Regions from separate parts of the Paenibacillus sp. FSL L8-0435 genome, predicted to be linked through region 2. Evidence: a T-box and tRNA genes for the amino acid it is inferred to sense, from the RefSeq annotation. Region 2 holds a T-box; the other holds one or more tRNA genes.
The links. A T-box is a leader RNA that pairs with one kind of tRNA and senses whether it is charged. The one in region 2 lies ahead of leuS (leucine--tRNA ligase), so its partner is inferred to be a tRNA-Leu.
Positions count from the first base shown of each region.

Region 1: it has a tRNA-Leu gene. The T-box ahead of leuS (leucine--tRNA ligase) is inferred to sense a tRNA for this amino acid. The anticodon was not compared.

Region 1 covers NZ_CP150185.1:2,217,934-2,221,427, forward strand. The annotation lists gene pelA (pectate lyase) at 147-1,109, shown strand; tRNA gene NST33_RS10195 (tRNA-Leu) at 1,288-1,372, shown strand; gene NST33_RS10200 (carbohydrate-binding protein) at 1,518-3,203, opposite strand.
Region 2 covers NZ_CP150185.1:5,003,235-5,006,728, forward strand. The annotation lists gene leuS (leucine--tRNA ligase) at 1-1,233, opposite strand, end outside; T-box leader at 1,312-1,581, opposite strand; gene NST33_RS22290 (aminoglycoside phosphotransferase family protein) at 1,693-2,649, opposite strand; gene NST33_RS22295 (class I SAM-dependent methyltransferase) at 2,873-3,494, opposite strand, start outside.

The DNA of each region.
Region 1 (3,494 bases), 2.8 Mb from region 2:
CGATTTTTTGCATATTATCTGATTATCCAATCCACATATTGGATTAAAATTGATTTTATTATGTGATAAATACAAATAAAGGAGGTTTGGGGACGCGTATCATAGGTAAGTAAAAGTGGAAGATTTATAAAAACGAACATAGGAGAGTGTTACATTTGAAAGCGAAGAAAATAATTACTTTTGTCCTGGCATGCACGATGGTGTTCTCGGCAGTTGGAATGGCAGTTCTCCCTGTAGGGACGGTATCTGCTGCGGATGCATCGGGTACTACAGCGAGTATTTCTGATATTTTGAAGAACCAGCTGCCGGATGGAGGTTGGAGAAAAGATTATAAACAGACAAGTGGAGAGTGGGCGAAGTCCACGATCGACAACAAGGCTACATACTCAGAAATTAGAAGATTGGCGAAGGAATTTAAAAAGACGAATGATCCGCGTTACTCCACAGCTGCAATCAAAGGAATTAACTTTTTGATCAACATGCAGTATTCAAACGGCGGATGGCCACAAGTTTACCAAAGCTCCGGATATCACAAGCACATCACTTACAATGATGATGCCATGATTAATGTAATGATCATGTTGGATGAAGTAGCGACACGTAAAGGTGATTTCTCGTTTATCGACAGCACACTTGCTAACCGCAGTAAAAACTCAGTTGCCAAAGGTGTAGATGCAATTCTGAATACACAGGTTGTTTCAGGCGGTAAGCTGACAGCATGGGGACAACAACATGATTCCAGTTCTCTTAAACCGGCAAGCGCAAGAATCTATGAAGTACCATCACTGACGGCTGGAGAGAGTGTAACGATTGTTAAATTCCTGAAAACCAGACCTGCTACCGCTAAAATTACGGCATCCATTAAGGGAGCTGAAGCATGGTTTAACAAAGTGAAGATTACGGGTTACAAGTATGAAAGAGCAAACGGAGACAGCAAAATTATCGCTGATTCCAAAGCTGCACCGATCTGGGCTCGTTTCTACGAAGTGGGAACGGATAAACCGATCTTTATTGGTCGTGACGGGGTCGTTAAATACAAACTAAGTGATATTGATAAAGAAAGAAGAGGCGGTTATGCTTGGTACGGTAACTGGCCTTCCAAGCTGTAATTTGTATTATGTTTCCGTTATAATGAACCAAACTATTAGCAGTTAAAGGTAAAGCCCGAATCGAAATGGACGTCTGTTTCGATTCGGGCTTTATTGTAATTATTTTCATTGTTGACATGATAGATTCCACATGATATATTACTTCTTGTCGCCGATATTGATCACGGAGATACAATATGCGGTCGTGGCGGAATTGGCAGACGCGCACGGTTCAGGTCCGTGTGGGCTAACCCCCCGTGGAGGTTCGAGTCCTCTCGACCGCATCTAATAAAAATACTCCTTAAGTTAACGCTTAAGGAGTATTTTTTTGCATTTTTTGATATAACACTAACTTTAGACTCGAGTATCCAAGAGGTTAGTGCTTAGCTGCACGTTCAGCAAATGTCTTCCATCAGCCATACGGAACGTTTATTGTGCTGCGGTAACATTAACGCTATCAATATTCGGTCCTTCCGATCCAGTGGTAACCACTTTCAATGTATTGGTCCCCGTGTTCATGGGGACCTGTATTGTTTTTTCAACCCAAGTGGACCAGCTTCCCGTAGCTGGAAAGGGCTCGTTGCTGATGACTTTGGTTCCGTTCACAAAAATGTCGAGGTTCCGAGTGCCGCTTTCCAGCGCATAACGAAACTTTACGTTTTTGGTACTTGTTGTAGTGTTATTAATGCCGTTCCATTGAATGGTCGAACCAGTCATCGCATTGAAGTTAACATACCCGGAGCCAGTGTAACCGGGGTAGATTGTTTCAATGGCAGCTTCCGTAAGTGAGGTTCCGGTCTCTGCTTCATACGTAGTGCCACTGCCTGTATTCCCGCCGCTATTACCGCCAGTAACGTTGGCAACAAACGTTGTTACGCTCTGAGGTGGGAGCTGTGCCGTGAAGGCTCCATTGGATACAGTAAGCGGGGTTCCGCTTGCCAAGTTTCGACCGCTGTCTGTAATCCATGAGGACACAGTGGAGGCATTACCATTCTGCAGAACGAATTTTTGGCTTGTGGCTGAAGTTCCACGGTTAATTGCCACAACGACGACTTTGTTATCACCTTTATAGGCTGAGACAAATGTGTTCGTATCCGGATTTTTCGTTGCATCGACTCGCAGGTAGCCTGGACGAACGAATTTAGAGAAATGAGCCATATTATACCCGCGTTTGCTTATGGTACCGTCCTCTTTCATCGGACCATACTGTCTGCGGATGTACCACCACACATAGGCCTGGAAATCACCTTCTACCATGGCATTGTGCATGTGATAGGAAACGTCTAATGCTTCAGGCCAGCGGTCTGCTGAGTTGTTATCACTGTTTGGAACATACACCTCAGTCATCCACAGTTCTTTACCGGCTCCTTTTTGCTTAAAGAGAGGGTAGGCAAAATTCGAAATCTGTGTTCCATACGTATGCGCTCCCAGAATGTCCATGTTGGCAAGCGCCTGCGGATCATTCAGGATTGGGTCGGATATGTTCTTTAAGTACTGGAAGGATTCAGGCGCCATGACTTTGGTACCTTGAATGGACCCGGCATTTTCTTTCATGAATCGAAGGATCTCTTGTGGAGTCCACCAGGTCCAGTCATGAGCATAATCCGGTTCATTTTGCACAGAAATGGAATATAAATCTACGCCGTTATTTTTCATGTAGGTTACAAAGTCGTTCAGATGTTGCGCATAGGCGGCATATTTGTCGTATTTCAGGCGTTTGGCATTTGTGTCTCCATTGTGGTTGAACGTTTCAACCATGCTGCTTGGAGGATTCCATGGGGATGCGAATACGATAGCACCCTTTTCGATAGCCCGTTTGGCTGTGGCAACTTCACGGTACCAGTTATTAGAATCTGGATCGACGTAAATCCTGAGAATTGAGAAGCCTAACTGATTCTGATCATTACCAAAAGCAGTTTCACGTTGAGCGGGAGTCAGATCACCAATCCAGGCAGGAAGGTTAATGCCTCCAAAGCCCTTGATTAGCTGTTTTTCCGAGGACAAATTAATGTTGGCATCGCTGGCTGCTGACACATTTGTCGGGGTTAACATCAAAGGCAGAGCTGTTAAACAGGCCAAAAGAACATTAATCGTCTTTTTTAGTTTGAATTTCACTACTTTCATCCTCCTCGATAATAGTAAATGGTTACATAGAGAAACCGCGACCAGGGATAACAAACAAGAATAGCGGATTGTCTGGCATTTATTTTATGTAAACCCTTTCAAAACCTCCTTCCATAAATCATAGGAAAGAAATGCAGCACATAACCTCTTTCATTTGTTGATTCTACTAAATAATTCCTAAACTGAAAACCTGACAAATTACAGTATTTTTTCTAATTAATCTCTATTCTCTAACTGTTCAATGACAGTTTTTGTCTGAATGCAAAGGAGAAAACGGGAATG
Region 2 (3,494 bases):
TTTACCGTTCTCTTCCAACCAAGCAATCATCTTGGCAACCGCTTCTTCATTGTTCAGTCCGTTCAGGAAATCGGAATTCACATGCGCGCCATCACCCGAATACGCCTCTTGTGTAACGTCTCCACCTTGAATAACCTCGATGATATCCAGACCGAACTGCTTCGCAAATTCCCAGTCACGCGCATCATGACCCGGAACAGCCATAACCGCACCTGTACCGTAACCTGCAAGAACGTAATCAGCAATCCAGATCGGCAGTTTTGCACCATTAACAGGGTTGATTGCATAAGCGCCAGTGAATACACCTGTTTTGTCTTTGGCCAAATCTGTACGTTCCAGATCACTTTTACGAGAAGCCTGCTCCTGATAAGCCTGAATAGCTTCACGTTGGTCATCGGTTGTAATTGCTTCTACCAATTCATGTTCCGGAGCAAGTACTGCAAAGCTCGCACCGAACAATGTGTCCGCACGGGTAGTGAACACCTTGATGACTTCCTCGCGACCCTCAATGGCAAATACAACTTCTGCACCTGTCGATTTACCGATCCAGTTACGCTGCATATCCTTGATGCTTTCAGACCAGTCCAGCTCTTCCAGGTCTTCCAACAGACGCTCTGCATACTCGGTAATTCTCAGGACCCACTGACGCATCGGTTTACGTACAACCGGATGTCCACCACGTTCACTCTTGCCATCAATAACCTCTTCATTAGCCAGTACCGTTCCAAGTGCTTCACACCAGTTAACTGCTACTTCATCCACATAAGCGAGGCCTTTATTATACAGTTGGATAAAGATCCATTGTGTCCATTTATAGTATCCAGGGTCCGTTGTGCTGATCTCACGATCCCAGTCATAGGAGAAACCAAGCGATTTGATCTGGCGACGGAAATTGTCAATATTACGGAATGTAATATCTCGTGGATGTTCACCTGTATCCAGTGCATGCTGCTCAGCAGGCAGACCGAAAGCATCCCAACCCATTGGGTGCAATACATTGTAACCGCGCATACGTTTGTAGCGGGAAACGATATCCGTTGCCGTATATCCTTCCGGGTGACCTACGTGCAGACCTGAACCGGATGGATAAGGGAACATATCCAGCGCATAAAATTTCGGTTTAGCAGGGTCCTCACCCGTTTTAAACGTTTTATTTGCATCCCAGTATTGCTGCCAACTTTTTTCCATGACTTGTGGCTGATAGCCGTGTTTCGGCTGGTTATTTTCACTCATCTATTGTTCCTCCTTCAGGTTATTCGCGTTAGCTTTAATTGCAACAAAAAAACCTCAGCATCCCGTAGCGTTTGCAGCGCTAGGGACGAGAGGTTGAATTCCCGTGATACCACCCTAGTTAGCGGACGAACGTGCTTCGTCATCCACTCCCTTTGGACCTGTAACGGCGGTTAACCGATGCGGATTTCCATTCCTGAACCCAAGTTTTATACAAGCAGGTTAAACAGAATGGTGTAATCACCGCATTTCTCCAAGGCGAGTTCGCAAATCACTGTCAACCGGCTTGCACCAACCGCCGGCTCTCTGTTATGTACAGGAATTACTACTGATCCTTATCATCGAAATATGTATACAATATCGGGACCATTATACAAAAAAGCAAGCCCAAAGTCAATATTACACGTTATAATCGCCATCTTGAAGTTTATGGTTCGTACCGTTCATAACACTCGTTGCTGTTCAGGATATCCGAAAACGCTCAATGCCTTCCTCCAGATTATGAATGGTCCAATTCACATGTTCCTGATTATCATATTGACGATAAGCGCACTCCGTGCGCAGCACCAGATCAAAGTACAAGTCATAGAGACTTCTTCTTTTCAATTCACTTTCAGTGGTAATCGCATGCCCATATCCCTTCACGAATCCGGGAGTATAGTTAAAATGACTAAAGTAATGCTCCATCAGAGGATCTGCCCACAGAGAACGTTCAAAATCAATAATCGCTGTGATGCGACTTTTGTCTACCAGAACATTGCCATCCCACAGATCCCAACTGACAAGTACAGGTTCTTTGACATCGTCCAGCACATCCGATTTTTCTTCAATCAAACGTCTCAATTCAGGGTAATCGATCGAAAATGTGATTCCAGCTTCTTCCCCGTCGGTAAGAATATCATCCATCAGATTCATAAATGCTTCTTTCCATGTGGAATATCGCTGTTTTTCCTCCGAGAAATATCCAAACTTCTCGCCTCTGATCTCATTAATCCGACGATTGTACCAACCGAGCTGGTGTTCAATGGCCTCCTGCTCTTCCGCAGAATATTGATCCTTGACCTGATTATAGGGTGTTCCAGACATGTACTCCATGATAAAATAATGCGCTGAAGCCATAGTTAACGAATCATCATAGGCCAACACTTGCGGTACAGGAACATCCTGTAGCTCCGTGATGAGGCGCAGTGCCTCAACTTCGGCAATCATGAGATCCTGTTCACAGCGCATCAGATTTGTCGAAGCCGACGGTGCAATTTTCAGTACCACTCGCTGTGCGTCACTCAGTGTGATGAGATATGCATGATTGGCCCAGCCATCCACCATTTCCTTGTAGTCCTCTATACTTGCAGAGAAATGCTGCTCTATTATGGCATTCAACTGTTCTGACGTAAGTCTTGTTTTATATGTACTTTCCATTTCTACACCTCACATTGACATTTGATTTATTTCCTCAGAAAACGCTTTCTATCCGACTATTATCGCCTCCTTTACTTTAACTGGCAATACTTTTTGTCACCTCGTTATGTCTTTCCTAGCATTCCTTTATCCTATTTAAGACTATTGCTATTCATTCTCCATGGAAAATCAAAAAAAACTGTCCTTATGCACGATACATAAGGCCAGTTGTCATCTTTCCTTCTTACTTCACAGCCACGTAGAACAAGCGCTGTGCGCTGTCTCCAGCTTCTTTCCATTCAAAATCCGCATATACCTTCACGTCTCTAAAACCTGCCTTGGATAACTCCAGCTTCATCCAGTCCGGATTATATGCACGCTGGACATGAACTTCTTCAAACCGCTGATACATATCCTTGTTACCATTATCCACACGCGAAAAAATACTGAGATGATGTTCGATCTCACAGCGATCCTGGTCCAGATCACAAGTCCAGATATACGACACAGAGCGCTCATCCAGTACAAAAGGCTGCTCCTCATCATAACGAATAAGGGTATTGGGATGATGCACATCAAACAGGAACGTTCCATCAGGCTTCAGCATCTCATATGTCCGCTGGAATGTTCGAATGACATCTTCTTGTTCAAGCAAATAATTGACACAATCACAGAAAGATATCACCGAATCCACAGGGTCTGGAACTCGCCATTCCCGCATATCCTGCTGCACCCAACGTACGCTGCCCTCGCGATACAAACGATGACCCTGAGGTGTTGCCTCCATCTTGCTGCGCGCAACCGACAGCATATCTGCTGAGAGGTCAATGCCTGTAACTTCAAAACCGGAGTTCACGAGCGGGATC